Regions from separate parts of the Vibrio sp. 11986-1-5 genome, predicted to be linked through region 4. Evidence: predicted binding sites of a transcription regulator. Region 4 holds the regulator's gene; each other region holds the start of a gene.
What was found. The regulator PurR, encoded in region 4, represses purine synthesis genes. The targets are predictions, from matches to a motif close to TNANGNAAACGTTTNCNTNA.

Region 1 (3,165 bases), on a different contig from region 4:
CATGGAACAGCGCAGTAAGCTCTTGTCGATAACGAAGCTCTAGTCGATCAATATCCGCATTGATACCTGCAAATTTACTGGTATTAATCAGAATATCGGCAATTTTTCCACCAGAAAAATGCTGTAACACATTCTCGAGCGTTAATGAGACACCCAGTTCGTTAAATACTCGAACCAGCGCGATACAGCTCAAACGCTCGCTATCGATCAACGTTCCTTCACAATCAAAAATCACGCAGCGAATAGTACGGTTTTTCATGGCTGTCCTTATTATGCTTTGTGATGGCTAACTGCCGTTAAGAAATCCCAATGCGGCTTAACCTTATCACTCATTCATCTGTCATCTATGGCCTTCATCATCAACACGACTTCTGGGCAAAGAGACAAGCCCCAGAGTAGTGTATACCGCTGAGACAACGCTCGAATGATGCAGTTAACAAAACAAGGGGAAATACAGACAATAATCCCGTATCTTCAAGCAACATCACGATTCTCTTCTATAAAAACCTAGTGACGATGACTCAAATACTCAGAAAAAATGTTATGGCTGGGAATATTCGATATAGATTGAACCTGAAAGCGAATGATCTTGCTGATACTTAGCCACAACAGCAGAGACAAACTCATCACTAGAAGTAAAGATCGGGTTATGTTGCATCACTACATCGGAGATAAGCAGTGATGAGCCATCACTGGTCACAATAGCAGCAGCTATCGGTTGAGTATCTGCAAACCCCAAATATAAGCTGCAAGGTGGCGAATAAATGATTTGCGTAAAAAACTCGACGAGTAAAGCTTGTTGCTCCGGTTGCTGACAACGAGTGGCTTGTAATAACGCAAACACGATGGTTAAGCGATGAAAATCCACTAAATAAATAGCAGCTAAATGATTCTCAGACACTTGACGCTGCGCCGTAAAGATTTCATTCGGTAAGGCTTGGTTTAAGGTTTGATAAACAGCGAGACCTTGCAAACTCTCTGGTGTGGGGAACTGTACATCAACCTGGTCATACAACCATTGATTCTTTGCATCAATCAGTGATTGCATAGCGTTAGGTGAAGATAAATGGGTCATAGGAATTTCTTCTTCTCTGGCGAGCCATTTTGCTAAAAATACTTACCCATCTGGAGTAAAGAGGCAAAATTAAGGTCGCTTCTCAATATTTTGCCTATCATAGCACAGTTCTCCACGCGCTTTTGTCTTGCTTACTGTTATTATCACACTCTGTTTTAGCAAGGACTTTAAGTATGTTTAAAAAATTAACCATCCTAGCCATCAGCACCGTATTGTTATCTGGCTGTGATCGCTCTGCCGTCGGCGATGTGAGTTTAGGACTATTTACCATGAAAGACATTAAACTCCACCATTTAACTGACCCTATCGTTACGGGGGTCACTTGCCATATTGCCAGTATTGAAGCGGATTTAAGCTTAGCTGATCCTTCTGATTCTTCGATATCTTGCCGCCAAACGGGTGAGATCACTGCTGAGATGATCGCGAATATCGATAAATCTAAATCTGGCGAAGTCGTGTTTAAAAAATCGAAGAGTATTTTCTTTAAGAGCATGAAAATCAGACGTATTTATGATCCGCAAACGCAAACCTTAATGTATGTTTCTTATTCCACCAAAGAAACCTCTGGCAGTTTTAAGCACAGCCTATCAACTGTTCCGTTATGGGGTACGGCGGCTTATCACCCTCTAACGACACAGACTGCACCTTAACCATGGAACACGTCGCGAGCGTTTTATCGTCCATAAGAGCAACCATCGTGCAGATGATTGCTCTTTCGCTTCTTATTGGCATTCGTAATAATGCAAATATTATAAATTGTTTCATTTTTTTGTGATAATATCCGCGAAACTTTTCCTCACCAATGACTCTGGACATGAAGTTTCCCGGACAACGCAAATCGAAACACTACTTCCCTACTCACGCCCGTGATCCGCTTGTAAACCAAATACAACAAACGCCTAAACTCCGCCATCCAACAGTGGTTGGTGTTGGCCAAACGATTGTTGATATTGAAGCCAGAGTAGATGATGTTTTTTTAGCGAAATACCAATTAAGTAAAGGCCATTCACTTGTCTTAGAAGAGCGCCAAGCCGACGCCCTTTATGAAGAGCTCGTCGAGCGTAAACTGATCACCCATTTATACCCGGGAGATACTATTGGTAATACACTGCACAATTATTCTGTGCTCGCTGATAGCAAATCTGTCTTATTGGGTGTGATGTCTAAAAATATCGAAGTGAGCTCTTACGCCTATCGATATTTATGTCAAACCTCTTCACGCATGAACCTAAACCATCTACAAACCGTAGATGGTCCAATAGGGCGTTGCTATACCTTGATCTCTGAAGATGGTGAACGAACGTTTGCGATTAATGAAGGGCAAATGAATCAGCTTCGCCCTGAAAGTATCCCTGAAGAAGTGTTTGCTCGCGCCTCGGCTTTAGTTGTCTCGTCATATCTCATGCGCGGCAAAGCTGATGATCCGATGCCACAAGCCGTGCAACGTGCCATTGAACTAGCAAAAGCGCATCATGTCCCTGTTGTTTTAACTCTAGGGACGAAATATGTCATCGAAGGTAATCAAACTTGGTGGCAAGAGTATCTTAAGCAACATGTCACCGTCTTAGCGATGAATGAAGAAGAAGGGGAAGCCTTAACCGGAGAGAAAGATCCGCTCTTAGCTGCCAATAAAGCGTTAGATTGGGTAGATTTAGTGTTGTGTACTGCCGGTCCGGTTGGATTATACATGGCAGGTTATGTCGATGACTCAGCAAAACGCGATACTGAACTACCATTGCTGCCCGGTAATATTCCTGAGTTTAACCGCTATGAATTTAGCCGTGCGATGCGTAAAGAAGATTGTCAACAACCAGTAAAAGTATACTCGCATATTGGCCCCTATTTAGGCGGACCGTTAGAAATCAAAAATACTAATGGTGCCGGCGATGGTGCGCTGTCCGCTTTACTGCATGATATGGCCGCTAACCGCTATCATCAAAATAATGTGCCTAACTCAGCAAAACATGCGTTGCCTTATTTGACTTATTCATCACTTTCACAGATTTGTCGGTATGCCAACCGAGTCAGCTATGAAGTATTAACGCAGCACTCACCTCGCCTATCCCGCTCACTGCCCGAGCGTGAAGACA
Region 2 (3,165 bases), on a different contig from region 4:
ACCAAGGAATTCACGAGCTGCTTTAATCTCATCGTGGCCTAATGGTGCGCCGTGGCAATCATGAGAACCCGCTTTATTGGGTGAGCCAAAACCAATGATGGTTTTAGTACAAATCAACGTCGGGCGAGAGGTTTCTGCTTTGGCCGCTTCAATCGCCGCGTTGATCGCGTCTGCATCGTGACCATCAACCGCTGGGATCACATGCCAACCGTAAGCTTCAAAACGTTTTGGTGTGTCGTCTGAGAACCAGCCTTCAACGTGGCCGTCAATCGAGATGCCGTTGTCATCCCAGAACGCAATCAGCTTGCCAAGACCCAATGTACCCGCCAGTGAACAGGCTTCGTGCGAGATACCTTCCATCAAACAGCCGTCGCCCATAAACACATAAGTAAAGTGATCAACGATGTCGTGGCCGGGTTTATTGAACTGCGCCGCAAGCGCTTTCTCGGCAATTGCCATCCCTACCGCGTTAGTAATGCCTTGGCCTAATGGACCCGTCGTTGTTTCAATACCTGGCGCGTAACCGTATTCTGGATGACCTGGGGTTTTTGAATGCAACTGACGAAAGTTTTTCAGATCATCAATCGATAACTCATAACCACTTAGATGTAACAGTGAATAAATCAACATTGAGCCATGACCGTTCGACAAAACAAAACGGTCACGATCAGCCCATTGTGGATTTTGTGGGTTGTGATTGAGATGTGAGCGCCACAGCACTTCAGCGATATCCGCCATGCCCATTGGGGCTCCCGGATGTCCAGAGTTAGCTTGTTGAACACCATCCATGCTTAACGCACGGATTGCGTTAGCCAGTTGTTTACGCGAAGACATATCAGCTCCTAAAAAGCGATGAAATAAAAAGCGATCCCCAATTGACAGATGAGCGATAAGTGTTTTCGTCCCTATCAATAGCAACCCTGCTCTGGATAGAAGGAAAACCAAGTCACTGACCGCGACAACTTAAAGTGGGAAGGGTATAGAAAAAGTGTTCAATATTGTCGCAAAGCCCCTTGGCCTCTGCAAACCTTTTACTGCCTCTTGGGCTGATTTTTGTAATCGGTTACATAAATTTTCATCGTAATTATAAAAACATCACAAAATCAAGCAAACGTTTGGCCATGAGATAAACTAAAAAAGAGCTTGTAATTTGAGCATTGAAAACTAGAATAGACGTCTAGATGTAGAAACGCCTACATATTGAACAATTTTGCCGACGCGTTTATCGAATAACGGGTCGCTACTCATATGAAAATTGGAGCTATCATGGCTAAACATTTGTTTACTTCTGAATCTGTATCAGAAGGTCATCCTGATAAAATTGCCGACCAAATCTCTGACGCGGTTCTTGATGCCATTTTAGAACAAGACCCAAAAGCCCGTGTTGCCTGTGAAACCTATGTTAAAACAGGCATGGTGATGGTTGGTGGTGAAGTGACCACTTCAGCTTGGGTTGATATTGAAGAATTGACTCGCCAAACGGTACGTGAAATTGGTTATGTTAACTCTGAGATGGGCTTTGATGCCAACTCGTGTGCGGTACTCAATACCATTGGTAAACAGTCGCCAGATATCAACCAAGGCGTTGATAAAGCCGATCCTAAAGATCAAGGCGCTGGTGACCAAGGCATTATGTTTGGTTACGCTTGTAACGAAACCGAAGTCCTGATGCCCGCACCCATTACCTATGCACACCGTTTAATGCAGCGTCAAGCTGAAGTGCGTAAAAATGGTAGCCTAGCTTGGTTGCGTCCGGATGCAAAATCTCAGGTCACTTTCCAATATGACCAAGGTAAGATCGTTGGTATTGATGCTGTGGTACTGTCTACTCAGCATTGTGATTCCGTCTCTACCGCGGATCTGCGCGAAGGAGTGATGGAAGAAATTATCAAGCCAGTGTTACCTGCTGAATGGCTAACCAAAGACACCAAATACTTCATTAACCCAACTGGTCGTTTCGTGATTGGTGGTCCAATGGGTGACTGTGGCTTAACGGGTCGTAAAATTATCGTCGATACCTACGGCGGCGCAGCACGTCATGGTGGTGGTGCTTTCTCTGGTAAAGATCCATCAAAAGTTGACCGCTCTGCTGCTTATGCAGCGCGCTATGTTGCTAAAAACATTGTGGCTGCTGGCCTTGCTGATCGCTGTGAAATCCAACTGTCTTACGCCATTGGTGTCGCTGATCCAACGTCTATCATGGTGGAAACTTTCGGTAGCGAAAAAGTATCACACGATATTATTATTGCAGCCGTACGCCAGTTCTTCGATTTACGCCCATATGGCTTACAAGAAATGCTCAGCTTACTACAGCCTATCTACAAGAAGACTGCCGCGTATGGTCATTTTGGCCGTGAAGAGTTTCCTTGGGAAGCTACTGATAAAGCCGCACTATTGCGTGACTTTGCGGGTTTAAAATAGTCATTGATAGCCGAAATGGCTTACTCTCTAAAGAGTAGTAAGCCATAATTGGATAAACCTCAGATCCGTCTGAGGTTTTTTATTGGAGGTCCTTTGATCGATTTTGAATTGCATGACCGTGCCCTGCAGCAAATACAACGCTGTATTGAGCTTGCTTCAGAATACTTTAATATCCCTTTCTCCCTACCGAGCCTTAGCCTAAAGCTACGCGGCAAAACCGCAGGTAAAGCCTATTTACAACGCTGGGAAATTCGCTTAAATCCGATTTTATTGGCTGAAAATCCGCAAGCTTTTATCGATGAAGTGATCCCCCATGAAATAGCTCACCTGATCACTTATCAACGCTATGGGCGAGTACGTCCTCACGGTCGTGAATGGCAATCCGTTATGTCACAGGTGTTTAATCTGCCCCCCAGAACCACCCACAGCTTCGATGTAGGCTCTGTACAGGGAAAAACGTTTACTTATCGCTGCGCGTGTCAAGTGCACTCATTATCCATTCGTCGTCATAACAAGGTGTTACGTCAACAAAGTCTGTATCACTGTCGTCAATGCCAACAGCCATTAATTTTTATCGAACCAACGACCAACTCTTAACTTAGTCATCAATAGGCAAGTTGTTTTTTGAGTGCTAGACTGTGAAAAATCATACTTATCTCAGTCTTTTGCCATGTTTTATTTACGTTTGCTGTCCGTTTTAGGTTTATTTCTTTTTACCACCAATAGCCTCGCTGCTGCCCCGGC
Region 3 (3,165 bases), on a different contig from region 4:
TAGGATTTGTATTTGCCATTCATGTCCTTGGTATCATTATCTTTTTTTCTGCGTTAATTTCTGGGTTATATCATATTGGCTTAATGCCGAAAGTGATTAACTTGATTGGCGGAGCGCTACAAAAATTATTGGGCACAGGTCGAGCAGAATCACTGTCAGCAACCGCCAATATTTTTGTTGGTATGATTGAAGCTCCTCTTGTCGTTAAGCCTTATTTAAAGCAGATGAGTGATTCACAGTTTTTTGCAGTAATGACTTGTGGTTTGGCGTCGGTTGCTGGAGGTACTTTAGTCGGTTATGCGTCATTGGGTGTTAATTTGAACTATCTAATTGCTGCCGCATTTATGTCTGCACCGGCTGGTTTGCTAATGGCAAAAATGCTGTTTCCAGAAACACAGACTCACCAACAAAAGGCTGAAATCGATATTGATATCCCAAAGGCAACCAATGTCGTTGAGGCGATGGCTGATGGCGCGATGTCGGGGTTACGAATTGCCGTTGCGGTTGGCGCGACACTGCTTGCTTTTGTCAGTGTGATTGCGTTGCTGAACGGTTTATTAGGCTGGCTAGGGGGCTGGTTCGGTATCACATTAAGTTTTGAGTTGATACTGGGGTATGTATTTGCACCTATTGCATGGTTACTAGGTATTCCATGGCACGAGGCGATTACCGCCGGATCACTGATTGGTAATAAAATCGTCATCAATGAATTTGTCGCTTTTATTCAATTCATCAACGTACAATCACAATTGAGTGAACATTCGCAAGCGATCATAACGTTTGCTTTATGTGGTTTTGCTAATATTTCGACGATGGCGGTCTTGATTGGTGGCTTGGGGAGTTTAGTACCAGAGCGGCGCAGTTTTATCTCTCAATATGGTTTTAGAGCGATTGGGGCTGGCGTTTTGGCTAATTTAATGAGCGCAGCGCTAGCGGGTGTTATCTTATCACTATAAATATAAAAGGGGCGAGAGAGATTATTGCTCGCCCCGTTTTTGTCTCACATGTTACTTCTCATTGTTAATCAGAGATAATTAATGCGAGTGGTTAATGTTGCGTTTTATCTTGGGTATGGAACTGTTCGCACGCCATCATAGTGTTTTCAATTAAACTTGCTACCGTCATCGGGCCAACCCCACCAGGAACGGGAGTTATAAAACTGGCTCGTGTGCGTGCGACTTCAAAATCGACATCACCAATCAACTGTCCAGAAGCAAGACGATTGATACCGACATCAATCACTACTGCCCCTTCTTTCACCCAAGATCCGGGAATAAAATTAGGCTTACCGACCGCGACGACTAAAATGTCGGCTTGACGAACATGGTGTTCGAGATCTTTAGTGAAACGATGGCAGGTTGTCGTTGTGCATCCTGCTAGTAGTAATTCCAGACTCATTGGACGCCCTACAATATTCGATGCACCGACGACAACGGCATGCTTACTCCGCAATTCGATATTGTAACGTTCTAATAAGGTAATGATCCCCTTAGGGGTGCAAGAGCGCAGTTTAGGGATACGCTGAGCTAAGCGACCGAGATTATAAGGATGAAATCCATCGACATCTTTATCTGGTACAATACGTTCTAGTACTTGGGTCGTATCAATGCCAGCAGGTAGAGGAAGTTGAACAAGAATACCGTCAATAGTGTCGTCTTGATTCAACGTATCAATTAACGCTAAGAGCTCAGCTTCGCCCGTTGTTGCCGGCAGATCATAAGATTTCGAGACAAATCCGACTTCTTCACAGGCGCGGCGTTTACTGCCGACATAGACTTGCGAAGCCGGATCTTCGCCGACAAGAACAACTGCAAGTCCCGGAGCCCGTAGTCCCAAATCGGTGCGGGCTTTTACTCGTGCTGCGACTTCAGATCGCACCGTTTGCGAGATTAACTTTCCATCAATATATTGAGCCGTCATAACATTCCTTACTTACACTGCAAAGCACAAAATTTTCCGCGCATTGTGGCAGATGGCAAGCAAAATATCCATAAGCAAACGTTTGCTTTTTGATTTTTAATGTTTATGCGGATTTTTCTGTTTCAAATTCGGTAAAGGTGATCAGCTAAATAGTGATGAGTCATGCTATTTTAATAAGACGTTATGCGGTTGGCTGACGACGACATCGTGAGTTATGTACACGTTAACCCGTTTTAAAATAGTACTTTTGCTTTATATTTAGGCACTTGATAGAAAATAACGGTCAAAAGCGTTGATTTACGCGGTTGAACTCGTATAATCCTCTCCCATAAAGCGCCCTTAGCTCAGCTGGATAGAGCACCTGCCTTCTAAGCAGGTGGTCACAGGTTCGAATCCTGTAGGGCGTGCCATATCTTAAGCCCCAGTACTTGTACTGGGGCTTTTTGATCGGCGCTATTGTTTGAAGCGCACGACAAGTTCGTGTAGATCGTCTGAAACCTTATCGACATCATTAATACAATCATTCAGCTGATTTGCGCTCCGTTGGGTGGATTCCGCTAAGTTGGAAATATTGACGATTTGCTGATTAACGTCTTCGGCGACATGGGCTTGCTGCTCAACCGCAGTAGCAATTTGTGCTGACATTTCAGCAATTTGCTCAACGGCTTGTGAAATACCTTCTAATACTTCACTACTTTTGAGTACATAGCTTAATCCTTCTTCAGCATTTTCAACGCCAACTTTGGACACTTTTACCGCTTGCTGAGCTCGACCAGTCAGTTCAGAAATAATATTGTGGATATCTTGAGTTGATTGCTGAGTTCGAGTGGCTAATACACGAACTTCATCAGCTACGACGGCGAAACCTCGCCCTTGTTCTCCGGCTCTCGCGGCTTCGATAGCCGCATTCAGTGCTAAGAGATTCGTTTGCTCAGCAATATTTTCAATGATTTGCGCAACTTGAGCAATTTTAGTGGTCTGCTCAGAAACACTTTCAACAGAGTGGCCAATTTGTTGCACTGTTTGTTTAAGCTTTTCAATCGAATCTCGAGTAATGTGAGCCGTTGTGACACCATGTTGGGTCAGAGTATTGGCTGTTGATGCTTGCCCCGCCGTATTATTCACATGCTCTGAAACATCGTTGATTGAAGTACTCATTTGGTTCATCGCCGCAGCGACAGTCTCGGTTTCAGCCTGTTGACGCGTGATTTCTTTACGGGCGCTTTGAGTTAAGCTTTGTCCGCG
Region 4 (3,165 bases):
ATGAGTTTCAATCTGCTGGGCTAAACCCAATCCCAGCACCAACCAATTATCTAGCTCAAACTAATATCAGCCAAGCTTGGGATAAATATACCCCAAGAGCGCTCTATTTAGAGCAAACTGAACGATATTGGTATGAAACCATGGGGCTCATTTGGCAAACGATGCGCGACTGGGTCACTCATGAACCTAAGTTGCCTGAATCAAAACCTATGATAGAGGGTAACTGATTTTCTCGTTATCAGTCGAAAAGTGGTGGTGTGCACAACTTGATAAACATTGTACCTATTTAGCATTAAATGGAAGGATTATGGGCCGAATTTGATTGCGAGTTACTGCGTTGCAGTCTAGAATCTTGCTGGTTATCAACAAGATTAAATGTAACCAATAGGCCGCTATTTAACAGCGGTTTTTGTGTTTTTATTACTTTTAGGCTGACGTTAGCCTATACCCGAATCATGAGACTTTGCATAAAGGGCAGCTCCGGTAATACCCTTGGCAAACCTCTCGTCTATCACACTCCCTAGTAGGATGATTGCATTTTCGGGCACACAACTACTGCTCCAGTTGTCTCAACACCGAGCAGTCATCGACAGGATAATTTTATGGCTACGATTAAAGACGTTGCACGCCTAGCGGGCGTATCAACAACAACCGTATCTCATGTCATCAATAAAACTCGTTTTGTGGCAGAAACCACCCAAGAAAAAGTCTTGGACGCTGTTAAACAGCTGAATTATGCACCGAGCGCGGTCGCACGCAGCTTAAAATGTAATACAACGCGTACAATCGGTATGCTAGTGACTCAATCAACCAACTTATTTTTTTCTGAAGTAATCGATGGGGTTGAAAGTTATTGTTACCGCCAAGGCTACACACTCATTCTCTGTAATACTGGTGGTATCTACGAGAAACAGCGTGATTATATTCGCATGCTTGCTGAAAAGCGGGTCGACGGTATGTTGGTCATGTGCTCCGATTTAACGGAAGAGTTACTTGAGATGTTAGACAGTCATCCCTCCATCCCTAAAGTTATTATGGATTGGGGCCCACAAACGTCACAAGCGGATAAAATCATTGATAACTCTGAAGAAGGGGGTTATCTGGCTACAAAATATTTGATCGAAAATGGGCACACTGAAATCGCTTGTCTAAGCGGTCACTTTGTTAAAGCCGCCTGTCAGGAGCGTATTGCCGGTTTTCGTCGTGCCATGGCAGAAGCTAACCTAACCGTTAAAGAAGATTGGATCTTAGAAGGTAACTTCGAATGCGATACTGCCGTTCTGGCCGCGGATAAAATCATTGCGATGGATACACGCCCTACTGCGGTGTTTTGCTTTAATGACACCATGGCATTAGGCTTAATCAGCCGTTTACAGCAACGTGGCGTACGCGTACCAGACGATATGTCTGTTATTGGTTATGACAATATTGAGTTAGCTGAATATTTTTCTCCACCACTGACCACTGTGCACCAACCTAAACGCCGTGTAGGTAAAAATGCCTTTGAAATATTGTTAGAACGTATTAAAGATAAAGAACATGAGAGACGTATTTTTGAAATGCACCCAGAAATCGTTGAGCGTGATTCAGTCAAAAAACTCACTAATTAATAGATAAGCACTTCATTACCCCATCATAAATCACAAGCTCCAATCATAACTCTAGGCTATGATTGGAGCTATTAATACCCAAACCATTCACACTACCAATGAAATAAAAGGCATACTAGTGATGACTGAGTGTGATACTTATTCAATGATTTGTTTATTTTATACATCCACGTTATACTATTTTGTCAATAATGAAACGTGTCACGCACAGGGCAAACCATCTGAAAAGATGGGACGCAAAGCCTCCGGCCTAAACCAAAGTGGTAGGTAGCGGGGTTGCCGATGACAAAATAGCCAAAAGAAGAAGTCAACTCCCCTTACTATTATGCTTTTTGACTTTTTGCTATTTTCTCGGACCTGATTTTGCTGGCGAATTGCTTAATACACCGAGAATAACAGCATGGATAAACCCGTATTAAAAGATTCAATGCGACTATTCGAACTGCTTGGCCAGGTCAAGTCGCGCTCAATGTTTGGTGGCTTCGGGATTTTTGTCGATGACACCATGTTCGCTTTAGTTGTCAATAATCAACTGCATCTTCGAGCTGACGATGAATCGGTCAAAGTTTTTTCCGCAAGAGGCTATCTGCCCTATGTTTATAAAAAACGGGGCTTTCCTGTGGTGACTAAATACTTTGCGTTACCTGATACCTGTTGGCTTAATCCAAACTATATCTTGCAAGAAGCAACCACTGCATTACGCCATGCAAAAGCTGAGCGAGAGCAACAAGAGCAAACGAAACCCACTCGCTTAAAAGACCTGCCTAACTTGCGCTTAGCGACTGAACGGATGCTTAAAAAAGCAGGTATTCACTCCGTTGATCAGTTACAACAAGCTGGTTCTGTTGCGGCTTATCAAGCAATTAGACAAAGTCACTCATCGGATGTCAGTGTAGAACTATTGTGGGCATTAGAAGGGGCAATTGAAGGTAAACACTGGTCGGTTATCCCCCCAAGCCGCCGAGAAGAACTGAAAAAAAGCCTATTCTAATTCAGATACCTAGCCCGCTAGCCAGTCAGGCGTAGCGGGCATATTGATCCGTAATCACTTACCCTGATAGATATTATAGCCGTTTGAAATTCATCATTTCGGTATCATTGACACGACTTGAATGGACAAAACTGCAAGCCATCCCCTTCCATCGCTATCGTTATAAATCAACAACATAATAAAACTAGGGCAACTAAACCTAGCTGCCTCACAATCGTATTCTTCTATTAGCAAATGGAGAAATTAAAGCACAGAATGAGATAAAGTGGTTGGTGTGCTTTGCCGCTGGATAAATTGAATCGACAGCTGGTTAAACAACTCCGGTTGTTCGACATTACAAACATGCCCACAGTTTGGAAGCTCCAACAGCTCACTTTGCCGATGAGCGGCGACCATTTCACGTACTGGGCGAATAAACATGTAATCACGCTCTCCCATTAAATACAACGTCGGAATAGGCAATTCTCTATCTTTAAAATAACGCATTAATGGATTCACTTCGGCAGTCAACGTAAACCAACGTTTAAATTCTTGCTGACACAATTTTTTAGCTTCTCGAACAAA

Region 1: AACS00_RS09090 (inosine/guanosine kinase) is a predicted target of PurR. The motif match lies at 1,855-1,874, and genes of this name have one in related genera.
Region 2: metK (methionine adenosyltransferase) is a predicted target of PurR. The motif match lies at 1,104-1,123, and genes of this name have one in related genera.
Region 3: folD (bifunctional methylenetetrahydrofolate dehydrogenase/methenyltetrahydrofolate cyclohydrolase FolD) is a predicted target of PurR. The motif match lies at 1,991-2,010, and genes of this name have one in related genera.

What each region holds. Positions count from the first base shown of each region.
Region 1 covers NZ_CAWNVW010000033.1:260,269-263,433, reverse strand. The annotation lists gene AACS00_RS09105 (HAD-IA family hydrolase) at 1-259, opposite strand, end outside; gene AACS00_RS09100 (hypothetical protein) at 542-1,075, opposite strand; gene AACS00_RS09095 (CreA family protein) at 1,249-1,725, shown strand; gene AACS00_RS09090 (inosine/guanosine kinase) at 1,890-3,165, shown strand, end outside.
Region 2 covers NZ_CAWNVW010000002.1:31,689-34,853, forward strand. The annotation lists gene tkt (transketolase) at 1-834, opposite strand, end outside; gene metK (methionine adenosyltransferase) at 1,267-2,421, shown strand; gene AACS00_RS00720 (SprT family zinc-dependent metalloprotease) at 2,515-3,018, shown strand; gene AACS00_RS00725 (endonuclease) at 3,092-3,165, shown strand, end outside.
Region 3 covers NZ_CAWNVW010000053.1:122,551-125,715, reverse strand. The annotation lists gene AACS00_RS15760 (NupC/NupG family nucleoside CNT transporter) at 1-956, shown strand, start outside; gene folD (bifunctional methylenetetrahydrofolate dehydrogenase/methenyltetrahydrofolate cyclohydrolase FolD) at 1,048-1,920, opposite strand; tRNA gene AACS00_RS15750 (tRNA-Arg) at 2,254-2,330, shown strand; gene AACS00_RS15745 (methyl-accepting chemotaxis protein) at 2,374-3,165, opposite strand, start outside.
Region 4 covers NZ_CAWNVW010000011.1:518,808-521,972, reverse strand. The annotation lists gene elyC (envelope biogenesis factor ElyC) at 1-227, shown strand, start outside; gene purR (HTH-type transcriptional repressor PurR) at 603-1,610, shown strand; cyclic di-GMP riboswitch class I at 1,812-1,894, shown strand; gene AACS00_RS05335 (TfoX/Sxy family DNA transformation protein) at 2,011-2,601, shown strand; gene AACS00_RS05330 (alpha/beta fold hydrolase) at 2,845-3,165, opposite strand, start outside.